2 regions of the Streptomyces sp. NPDC088116 genome follow, and region 2 is predicted to be linked to the other one. Evidence: riboswitches for the same ligand, from Rfam matches in the RefSeq annotation. Region 2 holds a riboswitch; the other holds the start of a gene.
What was found. Region 2 has a riboswitch for S-adenosylmethionine ahead of thrC (threonine synthase). Riboswitches for the same ligand answer to the same signal wherever they lie in the genome.

Region 1 (15,936 bases), on a different contig from region 2:
TCGCCGAGGGATCGAGGACGGCCAGGTAGGCGCGCTCGTCCCGGTCCAGGACGGCCGCCGCCCGCCGGTCCAGGGTCTGCCGGATCTCACGGGTCGCGGTGCCGGGGTCCCTCACCGGGGCCGTACAGCCCGAGCCCGGCACGAGCAGCAGGGCGGCGAGCCCCAGCAGCGCGGCGCGCCGGGGCGGGCCACCGCCGCGCGCCACGTTCCGCGGGACCGCCGTCGTACCCGGTCCGCTCGCGCTCCGTACTCCCGCCACGGTCCGCACTCCCGTCGCGGTACGCCCCTGACCTGCCACGCCGCCGATCGTACGGGGTCTTCGGCGCCGCGCTCAGACCCGCGTGACCGCCGAGACGGGCATCATGCCCACCGGGTCGTAGCGCACCGCGGCGCCGGGGTACGGGGCGTGGATCACCTGGCCGTTGCCGACGTACATCCCGATGTGGCTCGCGTCGTCGCGGTACGCCACGAGATCGCCGGGCCGTGCCTCGGAGAGCGAGACCTGGCGTCCCGCGCTCCGCTGCGCCTGGGAGGTGCGCGGCAGTCCGATGCCCGCCTGGGCGTACGACCACTGGGTGAGGCCCGAACAGTCGAAGCCCGTGGGTCCGTTGGCGCCCCACACGTACGGCCGGCCCAGCGCGCGCTGGGCCGCCTGGACGGCGGCGGCGGCCCGCGCCGAGGACGGCGCGCCGCCGGGGAGCGTGGGCAGTTCGTCGCGGCCCGAGCGTGAGGCCCGGTCGTACGGTTCGCGGTCGGCGGTGGGCAGTGAGTCCAACAGCCTTCGCGCTTCGGCGAGTTTGCGTTCGATGGTGTGTTTGTGGCGGCTGACGGTGGCCCGGCTGCGTTCCAGCTCGGTCAGATCGTGGGCGGCTTCCGTGCGCACCTGGGCCAGCCTCCGCTGGGCGTGTTGGAGTTCCCGCAGGACACCGGACTGGCGTGCGCTGACCCGGTCCAGGACGGATGCCTTGTCGAGGTAGCTGTCGGGGTCGGAGGAGAGCAGCAGGGCGAGGTCCGGGTCGATCCCGCCCGAGCGGTACTGGGCGCCCGCGACCGAACCGAGCAGTCCCCGCATCCGGTTGACGCGTTCCTGGCCCCTGGCGGCGCTGTCCTGCGCCTGGTTCACCAAGGTCCGCAGTCGGCCCGCCTGTTCGCCCGCCTCGTTGAACCGCTCGGTGGCCTTCTCGGCCTCCTGGTACAGCCGGTCGACCTTGGACCGGGCGGCCTCGGGGGTCAACTGCGGGTCGGCGCCCGCCGGGGAGGCTCCGAGCGCCGCGGCCGTGGCCGCCGCCGCGGACACGGCGGCGATGGCGCTGCCACGGGCACTGACACCGAGGCCCGGCTGTGAAGGACGGCGATGGGACACCACAGGAAGCCGCGCTCCCTTCCGCTGTACGCGCTGGCGCAGCACCTGCCGCCCGACGGGCGGACCGATGGCCGGAGCTGCGCGGAGCAGACAGTAGCCGGGCGATCACGGAGCGGCCAACGACCGCCCCGCGCACACAAAGTGGCGCCCCGCCGCAGACCTCAAGGTCATCGGCGGGGCGCGGTGTCAGCGAAGGGTGCCGTAATTCGCCCGAATGGGCGGTGTCAGCGGCGGTCCGTCGGATTCAGCGGCGGTCTGTCAGATCCGGACGCCGAACTGGAAGCTGCCGGCCCACTCCATGGCTTCGTAACGCACCACGGTGCCCGGCTTGGGGGCGTGGAGCACCTGGCCGTTGCCGACGTACAGGGCGACATGGCTCAGGCTGCTGAAGAAGACCAGGTCGCCCGGGGCCAGTTCGCCGCGCCCGATCTTGGTGCCGTCGTTGACCTGGGTGTAGGTGGTACGCGTGAGGCTCACACCCGCCTGACCGTAGGCCCACTGGGTCAGCCCGGAGCAGTCATAGGCGTTGGGGCCCTCGGCGCCGGAGACGTACGGCTTGCCGATCTGGGTCTTGGCGGCTTCCAGCGCGGCGGCGGCGCGGCCCGAGGTGGGCTTCTCGTTGCCGAGGTCGATACGGTCGTTCCCGCGGCTGGCGCGCTCCGCGTCGGCCTTGGCCAGCTCGTCGCGCTCCTGCGCGGTGAGCGTGTTCAGCAGCTTCTGCGCGGCGGCGAGCTTGGTCTGAACTTCCTTCTTCTTCTTGGTCAGTTCCTTGCGGGTCTCCGCGAGGTCGGTGACCTTGCTCTGAGCCTCCTGGCGCTGCTGTGCGAGGGTGCGCTGCTTCGCCTGGATCTGCTGGAGCGACTCGGCCTGCTTGGCGCTGACCTGGTCGAGCGTGGACGCCTTCTCCAGGTAGCTGTCCGGGTCCGAGGAGAGGAAGAGCTGTACGGCGGGGTCGACACCGCCGGTGCGGTACTGGGCGCTGGCCATCGAACCGAGGCTCTCGCGCATCTCGTTGAGCTCGTCCTGGCCGCGGGCGACCTTGTCCTGGAGGGCGTCGACCTGCTTCGCCAGCTTGTTCTCCGCCTCCTCCGCCCCGCTTGCCTTCTCGGTCGCCGCCTCCGCCTCGTGGTAGAGGTGGTCGACCTTCTCCTTGACGTCGGCCTTGCTCGGCTTCGGATCGGCCTGAGCGGACTGGGAGGTGAGGGCGACAGCGGCGGTGGCGATGGTGGTGAGCACGGTCACTCGGGCGCGGCTCGGCTGCTTGGGACGGCGGTGGGACGCCACGGAGGCGAACTCCTTCTTCCTCAGCCGCCTGCCGGGCCTTTGGGGGACGTAAGTCCCGGCTTCATGGGCTCGGCTCCCCCGCGAACATGGCCGAACTACACGAAAACGGCGGTTCCTTCACTGCCACCCCGGATGGGTGATCAACCGCGCGAAGGTTCGAGGCCTGACCTTAGTGACCTCTCTGTGATCAGTTCAAATCCTTCTCAGAAAAATCTCGGCCAGGGAACGCATAATTTACCGACACCGCACTGACAGTGATGGACATTTGACGCTGCGCCCCGCCATTACATGACCAATTCGGTCATTAACCAAAGAAGTTGATTAGACGCGCGAAAGCCGCTTCAACAACAATGCGGACGCGACCGGCCTGGCCCCCGCCTTCGCCACCCCGTCGGCGACCTCACGGTCGGTGGAGACCACCACCACCGGCCGGCCCGGCGGCTCCGCCCTGACGAGCTGACGGATCAGCTCGTCGGCGGTCACCCCCGGCTTGGAGAACAGCACCCGCACCCCGCGCGGCGGGGCCAGCAGCACCGGCGCCGCCAGCTCCGCACCGTCGAAGACGCAGGTCATCTCGGCGCCCGTCTGCGCGGCGAGCATCGCGAGACCGCCCAGCAGCCGCAGCCGCTGCTTCTCCAACGGCATCGTGGGATAGCCGGTCTTGGTCACGTTGTAGCCGTCCACGACCAGATGGGACTGCGGCAGCGCGAGCAGCTGGTCCAGCAGCGCCGGATCGGTCTCCGACAGCGCGCGGGCCGCCACGTCCTTGGGAGACATCCGGCCGGGCTCGACCGCGTCGACCGTATCGGCGGGACGCGCCGCGGCGGGCGGCAGCGCCAGCTCGCGCCGCAGTCCCTGCGCCGACTCCAGCACCGTGTCCAGCAGCAGCCGCAGCCGCATGTCCTCGACCGAGCGGCCCTCACGCGCGGCCTTGCGGCTCGCCTCGACCGCCGACTCCGCCTCACCCAGCCGCGCCTTGATCCTGCGGGTCTCACTCTCGGCGGCCGACACCTGCGCGGCGGCCTCCGCCTTGGCGGCCTCGCTCTCCGCGTTCGTACGGCGCAGGGCGGCCTCGCCCCGCTTCACATCGCTCTGGGCACTGCGCAGCTTGCGATGGAGCGATTCGGTCTCCTTACGGGCCGCCTCCAGCTCCGTACGCAACCGCTCCGTCTCGCTCTTCGTCTGCGCCCTGGCCAGTGCCAGCTCCTCGCGCAGCCGCTCCAGCTCACGCCGGGCCTCCTCGTCGGCACGCTCGGCGTCCGCCCGCTGGGCCTCCTCGCCCGCCGCGGCCACCAGCTTCACCCATCCGGGGGGACGCAGCACATACGCGGCCGCCGCCACATCCACGGGATCAGCGGCGGCGGGTGGCGAACCCGCCTCCAGCGCGCCGGCCAGCTCGGGCTGGGACTGGCCGATCCGCTCCCCGATCCGCTGCCGGAACAGCGGATCGCTCTCCAGCGCGGCGGCCATCGCGTTCCCGGCGAACTTCGCGCGCCTGGTCGGGGTGAACCGGGCGTACTGGCGCAACTGCGCGGGGAGTTCGGTGACGGTCAGCCCGCCGAAGGCGTCCGAGACCAGCGCGACGACCCGGCGCCGTACCCGGTCCGGGAGCGGGCGGTCGAGCGCCTCCGCGACGTCGCCGTCGGCGGCACCGGCCGGCTCAGCACCGCTCGCGGGCTGCTCCACGATCCGTCACCCCATCTACCCCTTTCGGGCGGCTCCCTCAGGAACCGGCCCCTGGCCTGTCAACCAGCTCGATCTGATCCACGGCGTTGCACCAACGGCAACGCACCGACTCGATGGTCTCACTGACCACCTCGCGCTCCTCGACCCTCGGCTCCCCGGCCAGGTCCAGATGGACGTATTCGACAGCCTTCGACGACCGGGTCACATCGAAGCGCGTGAGATTGCCGCACAACGTGCAGCGCCACCGAGTGTCGGCCGTCGGCTGGGGAACCGTCGTCATCGTTGCGTCCTCTTTTCGTCGTCCCTCATGCGGAGTCCCGCGGTGCGCCGTCGAACTGCGGAGAGCAATACTCCCTGCAACCCTACGGCCTCATGGGCACCCCAGACAGCGGCGAGGCACTCTGTGCCACTCGGTCCCGGTACGACATGCTCTGTCCGTGACGAATGGGCGGACAACGGCCGGCGAACCGGTGGTGACCTACGGACTGATCGGCCTGTGCCTGCTGGCCTTCCTGGTCAGCCCGGTCTCGGGGTTCAATCCGGCGTACGGAACGGGCGACTCGGTCCTCGCCGCGCAGAGCGCGCACTTCGAACAGTGGGGCGTCATCCCCAGCGAGCTGATGCGCAGCTCCCCACGGATCCTGCTCACCCCGCTGACCGCGCTCTTCGTCCACGGCAGCTGGCTGCACCTGCTGGGGAACATGCTCTTCCTCTACGTCTTCGGGGCGATGGCCGAGGAACGCATGGGCCGGACACACTTCGCGCTGTTCTACCTCACCGTCGGCTATCTCGCGCTGTTCGTGTACGCGGCGGCCAACGCCACCTCGGAGCAGACCCTGGTCGGGGCCTCGGGCGCGATCTCGGGAGTGCTCGGCGCCTTCCTCTTCCTCTTTCCCCGAGCCCGCGTGACCAGTCTCTTCCCGTTCCTGCTCTTCCTGCCGCTGCGCTTCCCCGCGTGGATCGTGCTGATCTTCTGGTTCGTACTCCAGTGGCTGGCCGCACGCGGCGCCGGGGCGGGGCCCGGCGTCGCCTACCTCGCCCACCTGGTGGGCTTCGGCACCGGCTTCCTCTACGCCTGGGGACGCTACTGGCGGAGGGATAGAGTGAGGGACCAAACCGCGGCCACCGAGGGAGAACGCCAACCGTGATCACCGCGATCGTGCTCATCAAGACCAGCGTCGACCGGATCCCCGAGATCGCGGAGTCGATCGCCGCGCTGGACAGCGTCAGCGAGGTCTTCTCGGTGACCGGTACGTACGACCTGATCGCCATGGTCCGCGTGCCCAGGCACGACGACCTGGCCGATGTCATCCCCGGCCGGATCAGCAAGATCGAGGGCGTCGAGGCCACGGACACGCATGTGGCGTTCCGTACGTACTCCCAGCACGACCTGGAAGCGGCCTTCGCCATCGGCCTCGACGCGTAGGTCCCGCGCGGGACCACGGTGCCGGGCGCGCCCGCCGACCCGGGGCGCCCGGCGGCCGGTCAGCCGCGGTCGGGGACGCAGCGGCCGTCCTCCGTGCGGTAGTTCCACCGGGCACCCTCACGCACCAGCTCGCGCACCGCCCGGACGAACCGCTCCACATGCTCGTCCGGCGTCCCGGCGCCGAAGCTGACCCGGATCGCGTTCAGCGAGCGCTCGCCCGGACCCGCCTCCGGCGCACCGCACTCCCCCGGGTCCCGCGGGTCACTGCCCAGCAGGGTCCGCAGCAGCGGGTGGGCGCAGAAGAGACCGTCCCGTACACCGATCCCGTACTCGGCGGACAGCGCGGCGGCGAAGTGCGAGCTGTTCCAGCCGTCGACCACGAACGACAGGACACCGACACGCGGGGCGTCGTCGCCGAACAGCGAGAGCACCTTGACCTCGGGCACCTCCGCCAGCCCCGCACGCACCAGATCGATCAGCCGCTGCTCACGAGCCGCCAGCGCGTCGAACCCCGCCTCGGAGAGCGCCTTGCAGGCGGAGGCGATCGCGTACACACCGATCACATTGGGCGAACCGGCCTCGTGCCGGGCGGCCGTGGCGTGCCACTCGACCTCCACCCCGCCATCGGCACGGCGTGCCACCTTGCGGCTGGCGCCGCCGCCCGCGAGATACGGCTCCGCGTCCTGAAGCCAGTCGGACCGGCCCGCGAGCACTCCGGAGCCGAACGGCGCGTACAGCTTGTGCCCGGAGAAGGCGACCCAGTCGACATCCAGCTCGGCGATGTCCACCGCGTGATGCGGCACCAGCTGCGCGGCGTCGAGCACGATCCGGGCGCCGTGGGCATGCGCGGCGGCGGTCAGCTCCCGTACGGGCCACAGCTCACCGGTGACATTGGACGCGCCGGTGACACACACCAGCGCCGGCCCCTGCGGGTCCCGTCCGGCGAGCGCGCGCTCCAGCGAGGCGACGGCCTCGTCGGGCGTACGGGGAGCGTTCAGGAACGTCACCCGGGCATCGCGCCAGGGCAGCAGCGAGGCGTGGTGCTCGGTCTCGAAGACGAACACCTCGCAGCCGGCGGGCAGCGCACCGGCCAGCAGGTTCAGCGAATCGGTGGTCGAGCGGGTGAAGACGACCTGGTCATCGGCGCGGCAGCCGAGGAACTCCGCGACCGTGCGGCGGCTGTTCTCGAACAGGTCCGTGGAGAGCTGCGAGAGATAGCCGGCGCCCCGGTGGACACTGCCGTAGTACGGGGCGTAGGCGGCGACGTCGTCCCACACCCGCTGGAGCGCCGGGGCGCTGGCCGCGTAGTCGAGCGCGGCGTAACTGACCTCGCCGCCGGTGACGAGCGGGACGCTGACATCCCGCCCGAGGACGGGAAGCGGCGCGGCGCAGGCGGGGTCGTCGACGGAGTCGGTGGTGGCGGAGACGGTGGTGGCGGCGGAATTCAGGAACGCGGACATGGCGAAATCTCCCGGCAGGACAAGTCGAAACGGCTTCAAGGACCCGCGGGCACGGCGGAGCCGTGACGGTTGCGGGGGTTGCCTCGACGCACGGAGATCACCGTGCGGAGGTGTGTTGAAGAGGGGCGTCGACGCCCTAGCGCATTCGCTTGCTCACGAGGCTGCTCCCTTGAGGACCAGGACCCCAGAGATCACAGGGGTCCGCGCTTGCCGCAGACCTCGCTGCCTACGGCCTGGTCTTCACCCGGGGCACCCCGCCACGGACGGAGGGTTGCCGGACAGCGAGCCGGGGCCTTAATCGCTGTCACTCATGACCTTGGCCGAGAGTATGGCACAGCGTGCCGAGGGGGAGCAGGGGGTGTCCGGGATGCGGGACGACTCGCCGTCCGGCGGGGGGCGGGGTGCGGGTGGGCTTGTGGTGGGTACGGGGCCCGGGGCCTCCGGAGGCGCATGTCCGGACTGCATGATTTACGCCGCGTGCGGCTCTGTTTTTCGAGTGCGGGCCGAATAGCGCCACACATCACGCTCTACGTCCGGACACGTCACCCCCTACGACCCCGACCCCCTCCCGCCGGTAGCCCACCTGCCGCCCGGTGGGGGTGACGGTGTCTACCGGTAGGCAGGCTCGGCCTGCTCTGTGAAGGGAGGGGGGCCGCTCACGAGCCGTCACACGAAGAACTGAGCCGCACGCGGCGTACCGGCCACACCCTGCCGGACGGCTACATGTTGCTCGCCGTGATCCAGCGTGTCAGTGCCCGGCCCGCCGCTCCCGAGTCGATCGACTCCGCCGCCCTCGCGATGCCCGCCGCCAGTTGCAGCTCCAGCGAGTCGCCCGTCGGGTCCAACGCCACCAGCGCCGCCGCCGAGTTGAGCAGCACCGCATCACGTACGGGACCGGTTTCGCCGGCCAGCAGCCGGCGGGCGACATCCGCGTTGTACGACGCGTCCGCGCCCCGCAGTGCCTCGACCGGTACCAGTTCCAGGCCCACCTGCCGTGGGTCGAAGGGCTCTTCGGTGACCTGTCCGTCCCGTACGACCCATACCCGGGACGTGGCCGTGGTGGTCAACTCGTCGAGGCCGTCGTCGCCCCGGAAGACCAGTGCGGACGCGCCCCGTTCGGCCAGCACGCCGGCCATGATCGGTGCCATCCGGGCGTCGGCGACGCCGGTCGCCTGCGCCCGTACCTTCGCCGGATTGGTGAGCGGGCCGAGGAAGTTGAAGGTGGTGCGGATGCCCAGTTCGCGGCGGGCGGCCGCCACGTAGCGCAGGGCGGGGTGGAACTTCACCGCGAAGCAGAAGGTGATGCCCGCTTCCTCGGCGACCTGGGCGACGCGCTGCGGGGGCAGTTCCAGGTTGACGCCGAGCTTCTCCAGTACGTCGGATGCTCCGCTGGCCGAGGACGCGGCCCGGTTGCCGTGTTTGACGACCTTCGCGCCGGTGCCCGCCACAACGATCGCCGACATGGTGGAGATGTTGACGGTCTTGGCGCCGTCGCCGCCGGTGCCGACGATGTCGACGCTCCGGCCCGGTACGTCGATCAGCTGGGCGTGCGCGTACATCGCCCGTACGAGACCGCTGATCTCCGCGACCGTCTCGCCCTTGGCACGCAGGGCCACCGCGAAACCGGCGATCTGCGCGTCGGTGGCCTCGCCGCTCATGATCCGGTCCATCGCCCAGGCGGTGGCGTCCGCGCTCTGGTCGGCGCCGCTGAGCAGCGCGTCCAGTACGCCCGGCCAGGAGTACGCCGCCACGGTGTCGCCTCCGACGGGGGTAACAGCGCTCATGCTCGCTCCTGGGTTTCGTCTGGGTGCGGGGCCACGGTAGGACCTGTCATAAGCCTATCGGCGTGCGCGGGGCCGACATGCCCGATGCCCGTACTGCGGACAACGCCGAGGGCCCCGGCCGGTTCCCTCTCGGGAGACCGGGCCGGGGCCCTCGGTGGTGGCGACCTGGGTTGGCCGGGTGGGATCAGTGGTGGCCGTGGCCGCTGGTGATCTCCTTGTACTCCTCGGCGGTGGGCTTGGGGATCTGGTTCCCCTCGCCGTAGTAGCCCTTGCTGAGCTTCGCCTTGAGCTTCTCGGTGGGCTTCACCTTGCGGCGCACACCGTTCTCGTCGACGGTGGCACCGATCTCGGCGGGCGCGTACTGCTCGTGCGCGGTGAGCTTGTGCAGGTCTCCCTGCTCCAGCGGGGTGTGGACCTCGACGAACTCACCGTGCGGCAGCCGCTTGATGACACCGGACTCGCGTCCGTGCAGCACCTTCTCGGCGTCGCGGCGCTGGAGACCCAGGCAGATCCGCTTGGTGACGATGAAGGCGACGACCGGTCCGGCGAAGAAAGCGATCCGGACGAACCAGGTGATCGCGTTGATCGACAGATGGAAGTGCGTCGCCCACAGGTCGTTGCCGCCGCCGACGAGCAGTACGAAGTACCACGTCAGCCAGGCCACACCGAACGCGGTACGGGTCGGTACGTTGCGCGGGCGGTCCAGGATGTGGTGCTCGCGCTTGTCGCCGGTGACCCAGGACTCGATGAACGGGTAGACCGCGATCGCGACCAGCACCAGCGGGAAGATGATCAGCGGGATGAAGACACCCAGGACGAGGGTGTGGCCCGCGAAGTTGATCTCCCAGCCGGGCATCACACGGATGAGGCCTTCGGAGAAGCCCATGTACCAGTCGGGCTGGGCGCCGGTCGACACCTGGTCCGGGCGGTACGGGCCGAGCGCCCAGATCGGGTTGATCGTGGCGATGGCCGAGACGATCGTGATGAGACCGAAGACCAGGAAGAAGAAGCCTCCGGCCTTGGCCATGTAGACCGGCAGCAGCGGCATGCCGACGACGTTCTTCTCCGTCTTGCCGGGGCCCGCGAACTGCGTGTGCTTGTGGTAGAAGACCAGGATCAGGTGGGCCACGACCAGGCCGAGCATGATGCCCGGCAGCAGCAGAATGTGGACCGAGTAGAAACGGGCCACGAAGTCGCCGCCGGGGAACTCCCCACCGAACAGGAACATCGACAGGTACGTTCCGACGATCGGGACCGACAGGACCGCGCCCTGCATGAACCGGACGCCGGTGCCGGAGAGCAGGTCGTCCGGGAGCGAGTAACCGGTGAAGCCGGTGAACATGCCCAGGACGAACAGCAGGAAGCCGAATACCCAGTTGACCTCACGGGGCTTGCGGAACGCACCCGTGAAGAAGACTCGCATCATGTGGACGAGCATGGCCGCGAGGAAGATCAGCGCGGACCAGTGGTGGATCTGCCGGATCAGCAGACCACCGCGGACATCGAAGCTGATGTCCAGCGTGGAGGCGAACGCCTCCGACATCATCTGGCCCTGGAGCGGGATGTAACCGCCGTGGTACTCCACCTCGTTCATCGACGGGTGGAAGAACAGCGTCAGGTACACACCCGTGAGGATGAGGATGATGAAGCTGTACAGGCAGATCTCGCCGAGCATGAAGGACCAGTGGTCCGGGAAGATCTTCCGCATGTTGGCCTTGGCCAGGGAGTAGATCCCCAGTCGGCCGTCGGCCCAGTCGGCGACCCGCTCGCCCGCGGGTGCCTGGCGCTTTTTGTCGTCCGTAGCAGTGGTGGTACTCATCCGCGCTCCCAGAAAGCAGGACCGACGGGCTCGTCGAAGTCGCCGAGCGCCTCGAGGTTGCCCTCGGCGTTCACACCGATCCGCAGCTGCGGAAGAGCGTGACCGGCCGGGCCGAAGATGACGCGGGCGCCGTCGGAGAGGTCGAAGGTGGACTGGTGGCACGGGCAGAGCACGTGGTGCGTCTGCTGCTCGTACAGGCTGATCGGGCAGCCGACATGGGTGCAGATCTTCGAGAACGCCACGATGCCCTGGTGGGACCAGTCGAGCTCGCGCTTGTCCTTGATCTCGTCCGGCTGGATCCGGACGATCATCAGGGCCGCCTTGGCGATCTCCTTCTGGAAGTCCTCGCTGTGCTCCTCCAGGCCCTCGGGCATGGCGAAGGTCAGCGAGCCCACGACGACGTCCTCGGGACGCAGCGGCTCATGGGTGTTCATGTTGATGAGCTGCTTGCCCTTGGCCCACAGCGTGGAGCGGAGCTTCTTCTCGGGCAGCGGACCCAGGTCGCGCAGCAGCACCACTCCGGAGAGCGGTACGAGCGCGAGCGCGCCGAACATGGTGTTGCGGACCAGCTTGCGCCGGCCGAAGCCGGACTCGGCGGCGCCCGCGGCGAAGTCCTCCAGGACCTTCGCCTTGACCTCCGGCGGCGCCTCGATCGGGTGACGCTCGGCCGCGGTCTCCACGTCCGACATCAGCGTGCGGGCCCAGTGGACCGCGCCGGCGCCGATGCAGAACAGCGCGATGCCCAGGGTCACACCCAGCGAGAAGTGCAGGGCGCTGACATGGCCGATGGGCCAGATGTAGACGCTCTTGTCGACCGGGAACGCCACGAACGAGGCGATGAACGCCACGGTCGCCACCATCGACAGCGCGAACATGAAGGCGATCGCACGCTCGGACCGCTTGGCCGCCCGCTCGTCGATGTCCTGTATGCGCGGTTTATGGGCCGGCAGCCCCGGGTCGGCGAACGGGTCGTCCGCCACCTGCACCGCGCCGTGCGCGGTGTCCTGCTCGCTCGGCAGGGTCTCTTCTGGAATCTCTTGGCTACTCATGACTTCTTGGCCTTAGCGGTGTGGGCCGCGACCCAGACGGCGGCTGCGATCAAAGCACCCAGACCGAAGATCCAGGCGAACAGGCCCTCGCTCACGGGGCCGAGGCCGCCCAGGCTGAGACCGCCGGGGCTCTCGGTCTCGTCGCCGTTCACCGCCTTGACGTAGGCGATGATGTCCTTCTTCTGCTGCTCCGGCATCGTGGAGTCGGGGAAGGACGGCATGTTCTGCGGGCCGGTCTGCATGGCCTCGTAGATGTGCTTCGGATCCACGCCCTCGAGGCTCGGCGCGGTCTTGCCGTGTGTCAGCGCGCCACCCTCACCGGTGAAGTTGTGGCACTGGGCGCAGTTGGTACGGAACAGCTCGCCGCCCTTGCCGATGTCGGCGCCCGCGGGGCTGTACTGCTTCTCGGTGGGCGTGATCGGACCGGCACCGAGAGACGCCACGTACGCGGCGAGCTGGTCGATCTGCTTCTGCGAGTAGATGACCTTCTTCTTCGGCACCTGCGCGCCGGGCTGCTGCGCCGGCATACGGCCGGTGCCGACCTGGAAGTCCACGGAGGCGGAGCCGACGCCGACCAGGCTCGGCCCGTCAGAGGAACCCTGACCGCCGGTTCCGTGGCAGCTGGCACAGCCCACGGAGTAGAGCTTCTTGCCCTCCTCGATGGCGAGTGACTGGGAGGTTTCGTCGGCCTGCGCCTTACTCGCGGGCGCGAACGCGGCGTACAGCCCCCCGGTGGCCGCCAGCGCGAAGAGTAGGACGACGACCGCCGCCAGCGGATGGCGTCGTCGTGCGGAGAGCTTTTTCACGGATTACCCCGGTGTCAGGATCTTCAGCGTCGGTGCTTCTGGACTGTGTGCGCTCGGGCGCGTGGCCCGGCTACTTGATCAAGTAGATCGTGGCGAAGAGGCCGATCCAGACGACATCGACGAAGTGCCAGTAATAGGACACGACGATGGCTGCGGTTGCCTGTTCGTGGGTGAATCTCCTGGCCGCGTACGTCCTGCCCAGGACGAGCAGGAACGCGATCAGACCCCCCGTCACATGCATGCCGTGGAAGCCGGTGGTCAGGTAGAACACCGAGCCGTACGGGTCGGAGGAGAGGGAGATCCCTTCCTCCTTGACCAGTTCCGTGTACTCGAAGATCTGACCGCCGATGAAGATCGCACCCATCACGAACGTGATCACGAACCAGGTTCGGAGCTTCTTCACGTCACCCCGCTCGGCGGCGAAGACGCCGAGCTGGCAGGTGAGGGAGGAGAGCACCAGGATCGTGGTGTTCGTCGCCGAGAACGGAACGTTCAGGGCCGAAGCCATTTCCTTCCAGTACGCCGCTCCCATCACCGAACGCAGGGTGAAGTACATCGCGAAGAGGGCCGCGAAGAACATCAGCTCGGAACTCAGCCAAATGATGGTTCCGACGCTGGTGAGGTTCGGCCGATTGACCGACGGGTGCGCGTGCCCGGTTTCTACTGTCGTTGCTGTCGCCACGACCGACATTATGTCGGTCGCTTATCCCGCGCTGACTCCGGGGGGTGCCGTTCGGTGTGTCCATGGGGTGTGCTCAGCACTAACGGCCTGGCGAAGCGTCGTCGTTACCCGTGCTGACATGGTGTCCGACGGAGTAGCATCCGCGCATCGGTCCGGGGCAACCGCGCCCCGGAGACCTCGCAGACACTGATGTCACGGAGGAACAATGCAGCCGACCGCAACGGTGCTGGTCTACAGCGACGACGCGAACACCCGCGAGCAGGTCAGGCTGGCTGCGGGACGCCGGCCGGCCGCCGACGTCCCACGGGTCGAGTTCCTGGAGTGCGCGACGCTGCCGGCGGTCCTCGAGGCGCTGGACAAGGGCGGTGTCGACGTCTGCGTGCTGGACGGCGAGACGGTCCCCGCAGGGGGCATGGGCGTCTGCCGGCAGATCAAGGACGAGATCTTCGACTGCCCGCCGGTGCTGCTGCTGATCGGCCGCCCGCAGGACGCCTGGCTGGCCACCTGGAGCCGCGCGGAGGCGGCGGTGACCCTTCCGGTCGAGCCGGTCGGCTTCGCGGACGCTCTGGCCTCCCTGCTGCGCGCCAGGCTCTCCGTGGAGGCGTGAGGGGCGCCGGCGCGCGGCAGGAGGCGTGAGAGGGGCTCGTGGCCGGTCGTGCGGGGGATGGACTCCGTACGGCCGGAGTTCCTTCGTACGGACGGACTCTGTGCGTCCTTGCGGTCCTCCGTAGGGTCAGACCGAGGGGCGGAGCCGCGCCGCGTCGGCGGGGCTGCTGCCGTCCCTAATACCGGCCTGGAGGACGCTGCCCTTGCGCCAGTCGTCCCACTCCATGTTCCAGTCGCCGAAGCCGTTGCCGAAGTCCTCCATGTAGTCGCCGGCGCTGTTGACGACCTGGACGATGTCGCCCGGGGTGACGGTCTCGAAGAACCAGGCGGCGTTTCCGGTGGACATGCCGACGCATCCGTGGCTGACGTTCGCGACTCCCTGGGAGCCGACGGACCAGGGCGCGGCGTGCACGTACTCACCGCTCCAGGTGACGCGGGTCGCCCAGTACACCGGCAGGTTGTAGCCCTCGCTGCCGCCGATGCCGACGGTTGAGCCGTTCATCTGCACGAACTGCTGCTTGCCCAGGACGACCTTGATGCCGTTACGGGTGGAGAAGCCGGGCTTGCCGGTGGTCACCGGGATGCTGTTGATCTCTTCCCCGTCGCGGTAGACCGTCATGTAGTGCGCGCTGGCGTCGACGATCGCCTCCAGGCGGCTGCCGACAGCCAGCTTGAGCGGCTTGACGGCGGCCCCGTACAGCTTGTCGCTGATCTTCACGCCTTCGAGGTTGCTGGTCGCCGTGATGCTCCCGTGTGCGGGCCAGTACTCCTTCGGACGGAAGTGCAGTTCCGTGTCGTCCACCCAGTGCCAGGCGCCGCCGTTCGCGACGGGGGTGGAGCGGACCTTCAGGGACCGTTCGACGACGTCCCGGGCCTTCTTCGACTTGATCGGCTCGCTGAGCGTGGCGGTGATGGGCTGGCCCACGCCGTACTCGCCCTCCTCCGGGCCGAATTCGACCTGGAGCTTCTTCTTGGCGGGGCGGGTGTCGAAGGTGAGGGTACGGGCGCCGGGGGCGCCGCTCTTGTTCTCCGTGGCGACCTTGACGGTGTAGCGGGCGCCGGCCGCCAGCGGCGCCGTCGAGTGCCAGCGCAGGCCGTCGGCGGCGAGTTCGCCGGCCAGGTAGTGGCCTGTCGCGTCGACGGCGATGACATCGGTGATCCGGCCGTCGCCTCCTTTGGAGGTGACCTCCAGGGGCTTGTCGGGATCTGCCTTGGCGCTGCCCGCGGGCGCGCTGAAGGCGATCTTCCCGGTGGCGTCGGACGGCTTGGCGGAGAGGGGGTGCTTGTCACTCCCCCCGCACGCGGTCGCGCCCGCCCCGAGGGACACGACCAGCAGGATGCAGCTGAGAACGGTGCGCGAACGCGGCGTGTGGTTCATGAGCACACGGTAAGAAGATCCGGCGTTCTTCCGCGCGATGAGCGGAGCAAACGGGGGGCCCGGACGCTCCGTGGCGGAGTGTCCGGGCCCCCCGGTTGACTACTGTGTGCTACTGGTTCTGGTTCTCGCCCCGGTAGAACTCGAAGACCCAGCCCCAGAGGCCGATCAGGAGCAGCGGCGCCGAGAAGTACATCAGCCACCAGCCCACGGCTACACCCAGGAACGCGAGCGCGCCACCGATGGCGAGCGAGAACGGCTGCCAGCTGTGCGGGGCGAAGAACCCCACCTCACCGGCCTCGTCCGCGACATCGGCTTCCTTGTTGTCCTGCGCCATCGCGTCCACCCGGCGGGCGGTGAAGGCCAGGTAGAAGCCGATCATGACGCTCAGCCCGAAGGCCAGGAACAACGCGGTCGTGCCGACCGGCTCCTTCGACCAGACGCCGTAGACGACGGCGGAGGCCAGGATGAAGAAGCTGAGCCACAGGAACATCGTGCCTTGGATCTTCACTTCCCGGCCTCCTTGCCACCGACGAGGACGCCGGAGTCGGCTCCGTGGCCGGCGTTGTCCAGCTGGTCGAGGGCGGCGATCTCCG
Region 2 (15,936 bases):
ACTCCCTACGCCGCGCGCCCGGCCGTGTACTCCGCGATCTCCCTCACCGGCGGCCGTTCCTCCGTGTCCACGGAATGCGTACGCGGTACGAAACCGTCCTCGCCCCGCTCGAACTGCGTCAACACCGGACGTATCAAGTGCCCACGGGACAACCGGAGTTGAGCCGTACGGTAGATCGCCGCGGCCATCCGCCCCAGCGCCCGGTCGTCCTGGTGGCGGTGGACCCGTACGCCCACGTCGACCTGCGCCATCGCGTCCAGCCCCACCGTGTGCAGCGTGTCCACCAGCAGCCCCAGCTCCACGCCGTAGCCGACGGGGAACGGCAGCCGCTCCAGCAGCGAGCGCCGAGCCGCGTACTCCCCGCCCAGGGGCTGTACGAAGCCGGCCAGCTGCGGCCAGTGCAGATTGAGCAGAGGCCGTGCCATCAGCTCGGTCACCCGCCCGCCCTGCCCGTTCGCAACCCCCGCGGAACCCGGAGAACCCGGAGAACCCGGAGAACCCGGAGAACCCGGAGAACCCGGAGAACCCGAGGAAGCGGGGGAACCCGGCCCGCCCAGCGGCCGGTCGTACATCGCCTTCACGAAGTGCACGTCCTGATCCGTGAGCAGCGGCCCCACGATCCCGGACACGAAGTCCGGCGAGAACCGCTTCAGATCGGCATCCACGAAGCACACGATGTCACCGCTCGTCACCAGCAGCGACCGCCACAGCACCTCGCCCTTGCCCGGGAGCGCGGGCAGCCGGGGCAGGATGCCGTCCCGGTGCACCACCCGCGCGCCCGCCGCCCCGGCGACCTCGGACGTACGGTCGGTGGAACCCGAATCGATCACTACCAGTTCATCGACGAGCGCCACCCTCTCCATCAGCTCGCGCCGGATGACGGAGACGATCTCGCCAACCGTTTCCTCCTCGTTCAGCGCAGGCAGCACCACGCTCACCGTGGTGCCGCGCGCGGCTTTCGCCGCCAGAAGCCGGTCGAGCGTACGGTCAGCCGCTGACCAGGAACGCCTGGTCAGCCAGTGCTCCACCTCTTCCAGCACGATCGAAACTCCCTGAGCGTGTGCCATGAACGTGATCCATCTCGCGGTGCGGACGACTAGCTCCACCCTCCGCCCCTTCGGTTACAGTCTTGAACAACGCGTATGACCACCGCATGCCGGGGTCATCACGCCAAAAACGCATCGGATCCAGGTTCCGGTGCCATAGCGCTCATCCAGAGGGACTGAGGGAACGGCCCGTTGAAGTCCCGGCAACCCTCCCGCCGACCATGCAGAGGTCACGGTGGGGAAGGTGCCAATTCCGTCTTGTGGCGAAGTACGTCGCGAGGAAGATGAGGAGAAAGGGCCTCGCCTCCATGGCTGTGCAGACTGTCCCCAACGACAACACCGACGCGAACAACGAAGCGTCCGTCGATCTCGGACCCGCCGCCGCCCTCTCGTGCCGCGAATGCGGAGAGCGTTTCGACCTCGGTCCCATTTTCGCCTGCGCCAGCTGTTTCGGGCCGCTCGAAGTCGCGTACGACCTGCCGAGCGGCAGCCCCGAAGAGCTGAAGAAGCGCATCGCGGAGGGCCCGGACAACATCTGGCGCTACGCCCCGCTGCTGCCCGTACCGGCCGATGTGGCCACGAAGCCGAACATCAACCCCGGCTTCACCAAGCTCGTCAAGGCCGACAACCTGGCCCGTGAGCTGGGTGTCACCGGTTCCCTGCACATCAAGGACGACTCCGGCAACCCGACGCACTCCTTCAAGGACCGCGTCGTCGCCATCGCCGTCGAAGCCGCCCGCGTCTTCGGCTTCACCACGCTCTCCTGCTCCTCCACGGGCAACCTGGCCGGCGCCGTCGGCGCCGCCGCCGCCCGTGCCGGCTTCCGCTCCTGCGTGTTCATCCCGCACGACCTGGAGCAGGGCAAGGTCGTCATGGCCGCCGTCTACGGCGGTGAGCTGGTCGGCATCGAGGGCAACTACGACGACGTGAACCGGTTCTGCTCCGAGCTCATCGGCGACCCGCTGGGCGAGGGCTGGGGCTTCGTCAACGTCAACCTCCGCCCGTACTACGGCGAGGGCTCCAAGACCCTCGCGTACGAGATCTGCGAGCAGCTCGGCTGGCAGCTGCCGGACCAGCTGGTCATCCCGATCGCCTCCGGATCGCAGCTGACGAAGATCGACAAGGGTCTTCAGGAGCTGATCAAGCTGGGCCTGGTCGAGGACAAGCCGTACAAGATCTTCGGCGCGCAGGCCGAGGGCTGCTCCCCGGTGTCCACCGCCTTCAAGGCGGGCCACGATGTCGTACGGCCGCAGAAGCCGGCCACCATCGCCAAGTCCCTGGCGATCGGCAACCCGGCCGACGGCCCGTACGTCCTGGACATCGCCCGCCGCACCGGCGGCGCGGTCGAGGACGTCGACGACGAGCAGATCGTGGACGCGATCAAGCTGCTGGCGCGCACCGAGGGGATCTTCGCGGAGACGGCGGGCGGTGTGACCGTCGGCGTGACGAAGAAGCTGATCGAAGCCGGTCTGCTCGACCCGACGCTGACGACCGTGGTCCTCAACACCGGCGACGGGCTCAAGACGCTGGACGCCGTGGCACCGACGACCGGGCCTTCGGCGACCATCCGCCCGAGCCTGGACGCGTTCCGCGCCGCCGGTCTGGCCCACTGAGCGCCGGCGCCGTTCGCCGCCGGCCACCTTCGTGGCCGCGCCCCCGCACTCGCACCTCGTACTGAAGAAAGGCCCCACCATGAGCGTCAAGGTCCGCATCCCCACCATCCTCCGTACGTACACCGGTGGCCAGGCCGAGGTCGCGGCCGAGGGCGCGACCCTCTCCGAGGTCATCCAGTCCCTGGAGAAGGACCACCCCGGCATCGCCGCCCGCGTCCTGGACGACCAGGGCAAGCTGCGCCGCTTCGTGAACGTGTACGTCAACGACGACGACGTCCGCTTCGAGCAGGGCCTGGAGACCGCCACCCCGGACGGCGCCGGCGTCTCGATCATCCCGGCGGTCGCCGGAGGCTGACCCGACGCCTCCTGGCGCGGTGTCGCACCACCGGAATGGCCCTCTCCGCACGAGAAGCGGAGGGGGCCATTCTGAATGGTTGAGCACGGTAGAGTATGGGAACGCCCCCATTTTTCTCGCCCCGAGCGCAATCGAGAACGCGACAACATCGGGGTGAAGTCCTGGTGCCCTTTGTGCCGTACGTGCACTTTGCCCGGCCCGACTTGCCCCGGAACGCAGTGAATTGATCACTATGCGTGTTCAGCCATGCCCGGATTTCTCGTCCGATTGACCTGTTGCAGAGGGCAGTTGGGCGGATACATTCAGCCGCGGTCGACGCGTTACGGCGCGAAGTGTGGCCCTCCCGAGGGCCAGTACTAGGGGAGTTAGGCATGGCTCAGGGCACCGTCAAGTGGTTCAACGCGGAGAAGGGCTACGGCTTCATCGCGGTAGACGGTGGTGCGGATGTTTTCGTCCACTACAGCGCGATTCAGATGGACGGCTACCGCACCCTTGAAGAAGGTCAGCGAGTGGAGTTCGAGATCTCGCAGGGCCAGAAGGGTCCGCAGGCGGACATGGTCAAGCTCGCCGTCTGATCCCGGCGCGATCGGCCACCGACGCACTCACGCCGAGGGGTCCGTATCCCAGCACATGGGGTACGGACCCCTCGTGCGTTCCCGTCCCGGTTCCCGGCCCCGCGTGCCGAGCCCCCGCGCCCCAACGATGCCTCTGCGAGGCGCTTGCGCCCACCCGTCGCCCGGCCACCACCCCTCGACGATGCCTCTGCGAGGCGCTTGCACTCTCGGGGGTCGAGTGCTAATTATTGGTTAGCACTCTGCAAGTGAGAGTGACAACTTAAGGACCGGGTCGGTGAGGCCCGAAGAGCCGGTGGAGCAAGGAACCACAGGCTCTCAGGCCGTCCGTCGCGGGCGCCAGCGCGGTCCGGAGCAATCCTTCCCCAAGCTCTCAGCTCAACTCGAGCAGGGGAGACCCCATCTGTCCGGGAGGACCACTTCACATGGCCAAGATCATCGCGTTCGACGAGGAGGCACGGCGCGGTCTCGAGCGCGGGATGAACCAGCTCGCCGACGCCGTCAAGGTCACCCTTGGTCCCAAGGGGCGCAACGTCGTCCTTGAGAAGAAGTGGGGCGCCCCCACGATCACCAACGATGGTGTTTCCATCGCCAAGGAGATCGAGCTCGAGGACCCGTACGAGAAGATCGGCGCCGAGCTGGTCAAGGAAGTCGCCAAGAAGACGGACGACGTCGCCGGCGACGGTACGACCACCGCGACCGTGCTCGCCCAGGCTCTCGTCCGTGAGGGCCTGCGCAACGTGGCCGCCGGCGCCAACCCGATGGCCCTCAAGCGCGGCATCGAGAAGGCCGTCGAGGCCGTCTCCGGCGCCCTGCTGGAGCAGGCCAAGGACGTGGAGACCAAGGAGCAGATCGCTTCGACCGCCTCCATCTCCGCCGCCGACACCCAGATCGGCGAGCTCATCGCCGAGGCGATGGACAAGGTCGGCAAGGAAGGCGTCATCACCGTCGAGGAGTCCCAGACCTTCGGTCTGGAGCTGGAGCTCACCGAGGGTATGCGCTTCGACAAGGGCTACATCTCGGCGTACTTCGCCACCGACATGGAGCGTATGGAGGCGTCCCTGGACGACCCGTACATCCTGATCGTCAACTCCAAGATCGGCAACGTGAAGGACCTCCTTCCGCTGCTGGAGAAGGTCATGCAGTCGGGCAAGCCCCTGCTGATCATCGCGGAGGACGTCGAGGGCGAGGCGCTGTCGACCCTGGTCGTCAACAAGATCCGTGGCACCTTCAAGTCCGTCGCCGTCAAGGCCCCGGGCTTCGGTGACCGCCGCAAGGCCATGCTCAACGACATCGCCATCCTCACCGGTGGCACGGTCATCTCCGAGGAGGTCGGCCTCAAGCTCGAGAACGCCGGCCTGGACCTGCTGGGCCGCGCCCGCAAGGTCGTCATCACCAAGGACGAGACCACCATCGTCGACGGTGCCGGTGACAGCGACCAGGTCGCCGGTCGCGTGAACCAGATCCGCGCCGAGATCGAGAACAGCGACTCGGACTACGACCGCGAGAAGCTCCAGGAGCGCCTCGCGAAGCTGGCCGGCGGCGTGGCCGTCATCAAGGCCGGTGCCGCGACCGAGGTCGAGCTGAAGGAGCGCAAGCACCGCATCGAGGACGCGGTGCGCAACGCCAAGGCCGCCGTCGAGGAGGGCATCGTCGCCGGTGGTGGCGTGGCTCTGCTCCAGGCGTCCTCGGTCTTCGAGAAGCTGGAGCTCGAAGGCGACGAGGCCACCGGTGCGCAGGCCGTCAAGCTCGCGCTGGAGGCCCCGCTCAAGCAGATCGCCGTCAACGGTGGTCTTGAGGGCGGCGTCGTCGTGGAGAAGGTCCGCAACCTGACGGTCGGTCACGGCCTGAACGCTGCGACCGGCGAGTACGTCGACATGATCGCCGAGGGCATCATCGACCCCGCGAAGGTGACCCGTTCCGCTCTGCAGAACGCGGCCTCCATCGCGGCGCTGTTCCTCACCACCGAGGCTGTTATCGCCGACAAGCCGGAGAAGGCCGGCGCGGCCCCGGCCGGCGGCGGCATGCCGGGCGGTGACATGGACTTCTGAGCCTGACGGCTCGGACCTGGTCCATGGTCTGAAGTGACCGAGGGCGGTACCCCTGTTACGGGGGTGCCGCCTTCGGGCGTTTCGGCGGCTTCGTCAGCGGGTGTAGTCCTTGAGCTTCTCGGTTTCCAGGGTGATCAGGACCGGGTCCGGGAGCTTGACCGTGGCGCCGAGCGCATGCAAGGTGCGGCTCTCGTATACGCCTTCTCGCGGATCGCTGTACAGCACGAGTTCTTCCGTGTCGCGGTCGATGAGCAGCTCCGGACGCTGCCGCATGCACTGCGTCAACAGCCACATGATCATGGCCTTATGGAGCTGGTCAGACATGGGCTTGACCTCGACCCTTCCATTGATGAACTCGAACTTCACCGTCTCGGGGGCTGTACGGGCGACCTGCTCGAAGTCCTCGGTGGACATTTGGGCGCGCCGAGCAGTGCTGGGGGACTGAACGGTCATACGCGAGTCCTTTCGGGTGGGCGGACAACGGGGCGGACGGCCGCGCGGGCCTCGGCGGCCAGGGTGCGGACCTGGGTGGGTGGGAGTGCGGTGGTACGGGGTGCGGGGGCCGGTTCGCCACGGCAGGGGGCGCACTCGCCGTCCAGAAGTGCCTCGGGGCGCCCGGGGACGCCGCACTTCGCGCACTCCAGGACGCGCAGCGCCGGGCGGGGGACGCGGATCGGCTCGGGCGGGAGCTTGGACGTCAGCCGGGAGCGGGCGAGCGAGGCCGCGTGGTGGACGGGGACGGGGAGTCCGGCGGTGAGGGCGTTCAGGACGTCCTTCTCGGTGGCGCCCCGCTCGAACCAGGCGGCGGCCAGCGGCTCCAGGGCCACGCAGTCGGCGGCGGACAGCGACATGGCGGGCACGCTGCGGCCGAGCGCGGCGAGCAGGATGAAGGCGCGGGAGCGGGTGGGGGCCGGGGCTTGTGTTGGCGGCCGAGGTGACGGGGCGGTCCCGTCCGGCACCGTGCCTGAACTCCCGTCCCGTACGTCGCCCGCGCTCTCGTCCGGGACGGCGCCCGAAGTGAACGCCGCCCACCAGTCGTTGCCGCGCGCGGTCCGGGAGAACCACGTCCGTGTCACCCAGAGCGCGCTGCCCGAGCCGGTCAAGTGCTCTCTGCCGCGCCGCAGATGACCGGCGGTCTGGATGTGGCGCAGGGCGGTACGCAGGGCGCACTGGCCGTACGGGAGCAGTTTGGCGAGGGCCTTCACCGACATGTCCGTACCGTCCGGAAGCCGGTCGATGAACGCGGCGACGGCCGCCTCGCGGGGCGGAAGGTGCGCGAAATCGGTTGCTGTACGGGGCAGTTGGCCGGGTGTCGAACGCTTGCCGTAGCCGGGGCTGGCCATCGGGTGGGACATCGGCGGAGGTACGTGCGCGGGGCGCGGGGCGGCACTAGGCTGGGTGACAGCCATGGGATCGCCTTTCGTGTAGGCGTTGATCTTGTTGGTCAGGCCCTCGCAGGTGTTTGGCGCACCGGCGGGGGCTGATTTGTTGCGCGGGCTTGCTCGAACCCTGGTTTCTGGTTCTCGTCCCGTGGGCACGCTAGAGCGTCGCAACCCTGCGTGGCAAGCCGGTCACGAAAAGTCAACAGCCGGGGCAGGGAGGGTGGGTGGGTTGAAACCCTCCTACCGATCCTCACAAAGAGGGCTCGGAGCGCGGGGCTTGAGCCCCGGGGGTCCGACGGGCGGGGCGATGGCCCCACATCCGGTGCACCAACGTCCGGTTCCCCGTGCGTTCGACCACTCCCGTGTCGTGATGGCCGTCGCGGCGGCCGAATAGTCCAGTGGGTTCGGCGACACGGCCTTGAGGGTCGATTCAGCAGGTATGTTCACCGTCGGTAATGGTGAAGTGACAATCTGAAGGAGTGGTCATGGGCCTGCCCGTCATTGGCGGTTTGCTCGACAGTGTGGTCGGGATCTTGCTTGGTGCGGTAGCCGGTATCGCGCCCCAGGTCGCGGCTCTCTTGGCCGGCCTGTAGTCGCCAGTGTTGTGTCTCCGCATGCTGTGGCCTTCCTCGGTGTGACACGAGAAAGGCTCCGGAGGGAAAGCCGCCCTCCCGCTTCGGGTCGCCGGTGATCCAGCGGTCCCCGCACCGGTCCGAGAGCCCGTCCCTCAGCGTCGGGCGTGGCCGTCGAGCCAGTGCGTGATCGTGGAGGCCGTGGGGAGACCCGCGTCCTCCAGCATCAGGTCATGGCCGACGTCCGGTACGAGCACGGGAGTTACCCCGTACAGGCTCGCGACACTCCGTGTGTCGTGAACCGGCGTGTGGTCCTTCTCGGGGCCGACGACCAGTACCGGACAGTGGATGGAACCCGTGTCGATGTGGATCGTCCCCGAGCTGTAGTCGTTGACCACGGTGGGGGACTCAGGGCTCAGGCGGGCCATGACGGTGTCGAGATCCGCTTCGGATATGTGCTGGAACCACTGCTCACGCGCCTCTTCGCGGGTGATGGTCACCGGCCGGTCCGTCGGGAACGACGTCGAGCGCATCGGCCCCAGCTGGCCGGGCCCGACGGATGAGACCAGCACCAGCGCGGCGAGCGGGTGCCGCTCCGCCACGAGCTGTGCGACCAGGCCTCCCATGCTGTGGCCGAGCAGGACGGCCGGCGGGGCCGCGTGGTCCAGGACGGTCAGTACGTCGGTCGCGTAGTCCTCGGGCGTACGGGCGAGATACTCCGCGTCGGCCAGGGTACGGGAGCCGGTGTGGTTCGGCAGGGACATGGCGAGCGCCGTCCAGCCCGACTCCGCGAACATCGGCATCCACCGTTCGAAGGCCCACCAGCCGTGCAGCGAGCCGGGCACCAGGACTATTCGGCCTTGCTCCTCGATCACCGCGGGGTCGCGCACCTCGCGGACCAGCAGCCCGTCCACGTCGTGATCAGTCCACTCCAGTGCCACCGCGCCTCCGGCCTCCGTGTCCCGTGACTGCGTGTCCTTGTGACTCTGTGTCCTCATGTCGCTGTTCTCCGTACGGATATACGGATGTACGGATACGGCCCTCTCCTCTTCCACCATCGTCCTGCGGGCGGAGGGGCGCCACCTCGCCCGTTTCCTCCGGACATCCTGTGGCCCCGGCCGCACAATCCTCAAGGAGAAGGCGAGTAGTCGCCAGCTTCCCGAATGGTCACCAGTCGACCGGGAGGGTCAGCGGCGATTTGCTCGGGGATTCGTCGTCCCAGGTGGGTGGTTGTTCTTTGGTGAGGTGGAGGTGGGGGTAGCGGTCGAGGAGTGCTTCGAGTCCTACGGTGAGTTCGGCGCGTGCGAGGTGTGAGCCGGGGCAGTTGTGGGCTCCTCGGCCGAAGGCGAGGTGGTTGTTGCCTGTGCGGTTGAGGTCGAGCCGGTCGGCGTGGGGGAATGTGGTGTCGTCGCGGTTGGCGGAGGCGATCACGGGGAGTACGGCCTCGCCCGCGCGGATCGTCCGGCCGTGCAACTCGATGTCCTCGACGGCCTGAAGGAGTACGACTCCGTTCATCACCGGTATGTGGCGCAGGAGTTCTTCGACGGCGGCCGGCATGAGGGCGCGGTCGTCGCGCAGCCGGGCGTACCGTCCTGGCTTGGTCAGCAGGGTCACCACGGCGTTGCCCAGGAACATCGTGCTGGTCCGGTACCCGGCGACGAGCATGGAGAGTCCGAAGCTCAGCACGCTCTCTTCGCGCAGAGCGTCAGGTTCACACTCACGGACCAGCTTGGTGAGCATGTCGTCGCCCGGCTCGCGCAGCTTGCGGTCCAACAGCGCGCGGACGTACTCGCGTAGCCGGTGGGTGACCTCGCGTCCCTCTTCCAGTGTGACCAGGGCGCCGAGGGCGGCGTCCGCCATGGGCAGGAAGTATTCGCGGTCCTCGTAGGGGATGCCCACCAGCTCGCACATCACCAGGAGCGGGAAGGGTTCGAGATATCCGCCGACCAGCTCGCCCGGCCGGCCGCCGTCGGCGAACGCGTCCAGCAGGCGGTCGGCGGCCTGCCGGATGCGTGGCAGCCGGCGCTGGATGGTCCGGACGCTGAACGGCTCGGCCAGGGCTTTGCGCAGTGCCATGTGCTGGGGGCCGTTCAGCTCCATCATGGTGGTGAGGGCGGGGCCCTGGTCGGTGGGTTCGTCGGGTCGGGGTGGCCAGTCGTTGATGGTCGGTCTGGTGAGCCGGGGGTCCGCGAGCAGGTCCCGGACGTCGCCGTACTGGGTGACGTACCAGGCGGTGGCGCCCATCGGGAGCCGGACCCTGGCCACCGGGCACTCGCGGCGCAGCCGCTCGTATTCCTCGGGCGGTCCCATGCTTCCCGGGGGCGGGACGGGCATGTCGATCACGGGTTCTGGCGGTTCGACGAGGGGAACCGGCGGCTCTCCGGGCAGTTGTCGGGTACCGCTCACGGCGGGGTCCGGTCGCGGTCCTTCGCCGCTGGACCCGGTGGCCGGGTTCACCAGCTGACCGGGAGGGTCAGCGGTGACTTGGTCAGGGATTCGTCGTCCCAGGTGGGTGGTTGTTCTTTGGTGAGGTGGAGGTGGGGGTAGCGGTCGAGGAGTGCTTCGAGTCCTACGGTGAGTTCGGCGCGTGCGAGGTGTGAGCCGGGGCAGTTGTGGGCTCCTCGGCCGAAGGCGAGGTGGTTGTTGCCTGTGCGGTTGAGGTCGAGCCGGTCGGCGTGGGGGAATGTGGTGTCGTCGCGGTTGGCGGAGGCGATCACGGGGAGTACGGCCTCGCCCGCGCGGATCGTACGGCCGTGCAACTCGATGTCCTCGGCCGCCTGGAGGATGACGACTCCGTTCATCACGGGCATGTAGCGCAGGAATTCCTCCACCGCACCGGGCAGGATCCGCCGATCGTCGCGCAGGCGGGCGTACCGCTCCGGCTCACACAGCAGGGTATGCAGCGAGTTGGCCAGGAAGATGTCGCTGATGCCGAAGCCGACAGCGAGCATGGACAGCCCGAAGGTCATCACGTCCTCATGGGGCAGCTCGCCGCCCTCGCACAGTTGGATCATCCGGGTCAGGACGTCGTCGCCGGGCGCGCTCCGCTTCCGCGTGATCAGTGCGGCGACGTACTCGCGCAGCAGATCGGTGACCCTGCGTCCCTCCTGCGAGGTGACCATCCCGGCGAGGGCGTCGTCCAGTACGGGCAGGAAGTAGTCGCGGTCCTCGTAGGGGATGCCCACCAGGTCGCACATCACGAGCAGGGGAAACGGCCGGGTGAATCCGGCGATCAGGTCGCAGTGGCCGGCCCCGTCGGCGGACTCCTGCGGCAGCCGGTCCAGCAGTTGATCGGCGAGTTCCCGGATGCGCGGCAGGCGGTCGCGGACGGCCCTGGCGCTGAACACCGGGGCCACCGCCTTGCGCAGCGCTGCGTGCCGGGGGCCGTCCAGTTCCGTCATCGTGATGAGGGCGGGGCCCTGGTCGGTGGGTTCGTCGGGTCGGGGTGGCCAGTCGTTGATGGTCGGTCTGGTGAGCCGGGGGTCCGCGAGCAGGTCCCGGACGTCGCCGTACCGGGTGACGTACCAGGCGGTGGCGCCCATCGGCATCCCGACCCTGGCCACGGGGCAGCTCTCGCGCAGTCGCGCGTATTCCTCGGGAGGCCCCATGGTGCCCGGCGGGGGGAGCGGGAAGTCCAACACCTTCGGTTCGGGCGCGGGGCCCGGCGCGATGCGCGGCGACGAGGGCATGCTCAGTGCCTTTCGGGATGTCCTGCTGGAGTTCTGCCAGGTGTCCTGCTGATTGCCTTGCAGGTTGACCTGTTGGTTGACCGACTGGGTGACCTGTTGGTTGTCCTGTTGGTTGACCTGCTGGTTGGGCAACGGCCGGTTCGGCTATGGGCGTTCATGGAGTCAGGTGCGTAGCAACACGTCGGACAGGCTCACGACGCGAAGAGGCTTTCCACGCGCGGTATAGAGGGAACGCGACACCCTCGGAGATACCTCTAACGAGTGTCGGGCGACCGATGCCCGAGGCGGCACAGGCCGGGGCGACCGATGCCCGGGGCGGCACGGGCCGGGGCGGCACAAGCCGGGGCACGCGGCCCGAGGCGCGGGTCCCGGTGTCTCCGGCCCTCCCCGGGGTGGCCGCCGCCGGGCCGTCTCCACCCATGGTTAGAGGCGGCAATCACCCTCCCGCCGGAGGCCCGCCCGGGACCGGCGACCGTAGCCTCGTCACATCATGGAACGAACCGATGACCGGATTTTCCCGGTCCTCCTGCTCGCCGCCCAGGCCGCGGTCTGGCCCGGCGCGGCACTGCTGCGTGGCATCGAGCCGTCCGCCGCCCAGCTTCTCGCCGCCGCCCTGATGGGCGGGCTGGTGACCGTCGCGCTGGCGGCCCGGCGGGCGCGCCCGGTGCTCGCCCTCCTCGTGGTCGTCGTGGCCTGCGCACTCGGCGCGGGGCCGCTGCCCGTCGGTGCCGTGGCGGTTCTTGGCACCGGAGGTGTGGCTCTCGCCCTCCTCTCCGTGGCCGCCCGGCGCGATGTCACGACCGCGTTGCTGTGCGTGGTGACGCTCGAGGTCTGGCAGGCACTGCACGGCATCACGCTGCACGGGCTCGGCCAGCGCGACGGCCTCGATCTTCTCCTCACCGCCCTCCTCTACGCCGCCGCTTTCGGCGCGGGACGGCACCTGCGCCGCGTCCGGACCGCGCGGGACATCGCCGAACGGCGGATGCGCCGGGCGGAGTCGGAGCGCGACAAGCTCCCCGCGGCCGAACGCCGGCGCATGGAACGGGAGTTGCACGATGTCAGCGCCCATCACCTCACCGCCGTCGTGGTCAGCTGCGAAGCGGCCCTCGGGCTGCGCGAGCGCCGACCCGAACTGGCCCAGGAGGCACTGGTGTTCGCCGCCGACACCGGCCTCGAGGTGGGCCAGGCGCTGAGTGCCGTACGGACCCCACAGCCCACGGTGGAGGACGGCCCGGACCCACGGGAGCGCCTGGACGCGCTGGTCAACGGCTTCCGCAGCCTGGGACAGCCCGTGACCAGTGACATCCACGGGCTGCCGGGCGGCTCCGCCGACGAGACGGTGTACGGGATCGTCCGCGAAGCCCTCACCAACGCCGTACGCCACGCCTCCGGCGCCCCCACCACCGTGCGCTGCACCCACGACGACTCCGGCACGGAGGTCATCGTGCGGAACGGGCCCGTGAACCCGCCCGCCGACGCTGCCGCGCCCGGCGCGGGCCTGGGCGGCGGGCGCGGCCAGACCTTCCTGCGCGGGCGGGCGCGCGAGGCGGGCGGCACGCTCAGCAGCGGGCCGACGCCCGACGGGGGCTGGGAGGTGCGCGCGGTGCTGCCGGGACGGGTGGCGGGGCCGCCGCGCCCGGCGGTGGCGAGGTCGTACCGGATCGCGCAGTTCACCGCCGCCGCCGGACTGTGCCTGCAACCGCTGCTGCCGATCCTGGTCATACGGGCGGACGAGGCGTCCAGCGGTACGGGGATCTCGCCCGGCGTGCTGTTCGCGCTGCTCGCCACGGCGCAGGCGGTCGCGCTGCTGTGGCTGCGCCGCGCGCCGCGCGCCGTGCCGGCCGCCCTGGCCGTGCCGGCCGCGCTCTGGCCGGCCGCGATGGCCGTGAGCGGATACGCGGGGCCCGTCGGCCTGCCGCCCCTGATGAGCATGGTCGCCACCTGCGCGGCGCTGGTCATGCTCGCGTCCCGCGCACCGTCGGGCCGCACGGCGCGGGCCCGCCTGGCCGTGCCCGTGGGCGCCGCCGTCGTACACGCGGCAGCCGCGACCGTCGCGGTACTCCTCTCCGGCCGTGGCCCGGCCGAGGGTGCGCTGGCGGTCGTCGGCATCGCGAGCGCCGGGGCGGGGCTGGCGGCCGGTGCCGCCTGGTGGTCGGGCGACCGCTACGGCCACCGCGAGCGGGCCGCCCGGGACGCGGACGACGACCGCATCGCCACCTGGACCGAGGAGGCCGTCCGGGACGCCTGGGCCGAACGCCGCCGTATCACCACCGGACTGGAGACCACCGTCCTCGCCCGCACCGCCGACGTGGTCGAAGCGGCCGAGGCGGGCCGCCTCGCGGAGACGGCGGACCGGGCCCGAGGCGCGCTGGCCGCGATGCGCGCCCTGCTCGACGCGGTACGGGACGGCGAGCCGTCCGCCGAACTGCGCCCGCAGCCCACGCTCGAAGCCCTCGACCTGCTCGCCCGCCAGTGCCGGGCCGGTGGCCGCGAGGTCGAGGTACGGCGTACCGCCAGGGTTCCGCGGCGGCTGCCGGCCGCGGTGGACCTCGCCGCCTACCGCGCCGCCGAGACCCTCCTGACGGCCGGTGACGACGGCCCCGCCTCGCTCGTGCTCGACGCGGACGACGGCGTCCTGAGCCTCACCGCCACCGGCGCACCTCGTGCCACCCGGCCGGATGTACGGGAGCGGCTGACGGCGCACGCGGTCGCACTCGGCGGCAGCCTGTCCATCCCGCAGCCGGGCACCACACTCCTGCGCCTGCCGCTGGGGCCCGCGGCGTCTGTGGAAGAGGCAGGGCCCGTGGTGAAGAATCCGAACCTGAACAACCACACCTCAGGTCACGGGGCAGCCGCCCCGGAACGGGGAGACGAGGAGGGACCCCGATGCCCGTCACGGTGATGGTCGTCGACGACCAGAGTGTCGTCCGAGCGGGCTTCGCGGCCGTCATCGACGCCGAACCGGACCTGACAGTGGTGGGCGAGGCGGGCGACGGCGCCACCGCGGTCCGGATGGCCGGAGAACTCGCACCCGACGTGATCGTCATGGACGTACGGATGCCCGAGCTGGACGGCATAGCCGCCACCCGCATCCTCACCGGCCGCGAGGGCGGCCCCCGCGTGCTGGTGCTGACGACCTTCGACCTCGACGCCTACGTCTTCGACGCGCTGCGCGCCGGTGCCTCCGGCTTCCTGCTCAAGGACGTCCAGGCCGCCGAACTCCTGCACAGCATCCGGGTCGTGGCGGCCGGCGAGAGCGTGCTCGCGCCCTCCGCGACCCGTCGGCTCATCGGCCACTACGCCGCCGGACCGCACACCCGGCACCGGGCCGCCGCCGAGGCGGGAATCCTGGACCGGCTGACCGCGCGCGAGAACTTCGTCCTCGCGCTGATCGCCTCGGGACTCAACAACACGGAGATCGCCGAGGAACTCGGCATCACCGTCGGCACCGTCAAGTCCCATGTCAACGCCTTGCTGCGCAAGCTCGGGCTGCGCGACCGGGTCCAGGCGACGATCCTCGCCTACGACCTCGGCATCACCCGCCCGAACCCGCCCTCCGTATAGCCGTAGCCCCTGAACTCCCCGCTGTCCGCTGTCCGCAGCCGACGGCGGGTCCACCGGCACGCCGTGGCGGCAACTCGCCGCCCGACCGGGACGCCCACCCATGAACACGCCCACCCATGAACACGCCCACCACATCCAAGGAGCACAACCCCATGCCCAAGACCAGCAACTCCCCCCTGCACATCGTGCGTTCGTCGCTCACCAACGTCGTCGCACTCGCCTACCTCGTCGTCTGCGCCGGCCTGCTCATCTGGGCGCTCACCGCGAGCGCCGGTGACGACGCGTCCTTCGCCGGGGTGATTCCGCTGCTCGCCACGGCACCGGTCAGCCTGGTTCTGCTGGTGCTGCCGGAAGGCCTGGCCATGGTCATCCTTTCCGTCGTTCTCGGAGCCCTGGTGAATGCCCTGGTGATCGGCTGGTGCGTCCGTACGCTGCGCCAGGGGCGCCAGGGGCGAGGCTCTGCCTGACAACCCTCCCGTACCGGATTGCCCGTCTCCTGGGCATTTCCGTACGAGAGACACCCGACGATCCGTACGAGAGACACCCGACCGCAACGGGCACAGGATGTCGGGTGCGGCACACTGCTCCCTTCCTAACGTGGTGGTCAAGAAGGGAAGGAGGCAGGAGTGCTGGAGCGGCTGAACCAGGCCCTGGAGTACGTCGATTCGCATCTCGGCGAGCACATCGAGGTGTCCGAGCTGGCGCGGATCGCGGTGACGTCGGAGTACCACTTCCGGCGGATGTTCTCCGCGCTGGCGGGGATCTCGCTGTCGGAGTACATCCGGCGCAGGCGGCTGACCGTGGCGGGGGCCGAGGTGCTCGCGGGGGAGCGGACGCTGCTGGAGATCGCGGTGCGGTACGGCTACACCTCGGGGGAGGCGTTCGCGCGCGCGTTCCGCGCCATGCACGGCGTCGGTCCCGGCGAGGCCAGGCGGACCGGTGCGGCTCTGCACTCCCAGCCGCGTATGTCCTTCCGCCTCATCATCGAAGGGAGCAGCAGCATGCGATACCGGGTTGTGGAGAAGGACCGGTTCCGGGTGGTCGGCAAGAAGGTCCGGGTGCCTCTGGTCCATGAGGGGATGAATCCGGCGA

Region 1: another riboswitch for S-adenosylmethionine. It lies ahead of ACIOJD_RS10815 (aminotransferase class V-fold PLP-dependent enzyme); the one in region 2 lies ahead of thrC (threonine synthase).

Annotation. Positions count from the first base shown of each region.
Region 1 is NZ_JBIUTF010000002.1:1,015,057-1,030,992, reverse strand. It holds gene ACIOJD_RS10850 (hypothetical protein) at 1-205, opposite strand, end outside; gene ACIOJD_RS10845 (NlpC/P60 family protein) at 332-1,366, opposite strand; gene ACIOJD_RS10840 (NlpC/P60 family protein) at 1,622-2,647, opposite strand; gene ACIOJD_RS10835 (NYN domain-containing protein) at 2,969-4,333, opposite strand; gene ACIOJD_RS10830 (hypothetical protein) at 4,371-4,613, opposite strand; gene ACIOJD_RS10825 (rhomboid family intramembrane serine protease) at 4,771-5,481, shown strand; gene ACIOJD_RS10820 (Lrp/AsnC family transcriptional regulator) at 5,478-5,759, shown strand; gene ACIOJD_RS10815 (aminotransferase class V-fold PLP-dependent enzyme) at 5,819-7,219, opposite strand; SAM riboswitch class IV at 7,418-7,535, opposite strand; gene trpD (anthranilate phosphoribosyltransferase) at 7,939-9,003, opposite strand; gene ACIOJD_RS10805 (cytochrome bc complex cytochrome b subunit) at 9,188-10,822, opposite strand; gene ACIOJD_RS10800 (Rieske 2Fe-2S domain-containing protein) at 10,819-11,871, opposite strand; gene ACIOJD_RS10795 (c-type cytochrome) at 11,868-12,677, opposite strand; gene ACIOJD_RS10790 (heme-copper oxidase subunit III) at 12,748-13,368, opposite strand; gene ACIOJD_RS10785 (hypothetical protein) at 13,565-13,966, shown strand; gene ACIOJD_RS10780 (Ig-like domain-containing protein) at 14,093-15,343, opposite strand; gene ACIOJD_RS10775 (cytochrome c oxidase subunit 4) at 15,453-15,851, opposite strand; gene ctaD (cytochrome c oxidase subunit I) at 15,848-15,936, opposite strand, start outside.
Region 2 is NZ_JBIUTF010000007.1:46,395-62,330, forward strand. It holds gene ACIOJD_RS26490 (glucosyl-3-phosphoglycerate synthase) at 6-1,040, opposite strand; SAM riboswitch class I at 1,207-1,337, shown strand; gene thrC (threonine synthase) at 1,355-2,659, shown strand; gene ACIOJD_RS26500 (ubiquitin-like small modifier protein 1) at 2,739-3,014, shown strand; gene ACIOJD_RS26505 (cold-shock protein) at 3,386-3,589, shown strand; gene groL (chaperonin GroEL) at 4,012-5,637, shown strand; gene ACIOJD_RS26515 (hypothetical protein) at 5,731-6,090, opposite strand; gene ACIOJD_RS26520 (hypothetical protein) at 6,087-6,992, opposite strand; gene ACIOJD_RS26525 (alpha/beta fold hydrolase) at 7,747-8,589, opposite strand; gene ACIOJD_RS26530 (cytochrome P450) at 8,759-9,901, opposite strand; gene ACIOJD_RS26535 (cytochrome P450) at 10,045-11,280, opposite strand; partial or broken gene ACIOJD_RS26540 (hypothetical protein) at 11,366-11,428, opposite strand; gene ACIOJD_RS26545 (histidine kinase) at 11,771-14,182, shown strand; gene ACIOJD_RS26550 (response regulator) at 14,167-14,844, shown strand; gene ACIOJD_RS26555 (SCO4225 family membrane protein) at 14,997-15,311, shown strand; gene ACIOJD_RS26560 (GyrI-like domain-containing protein) at 15,471-15,936, shown strand, end outside.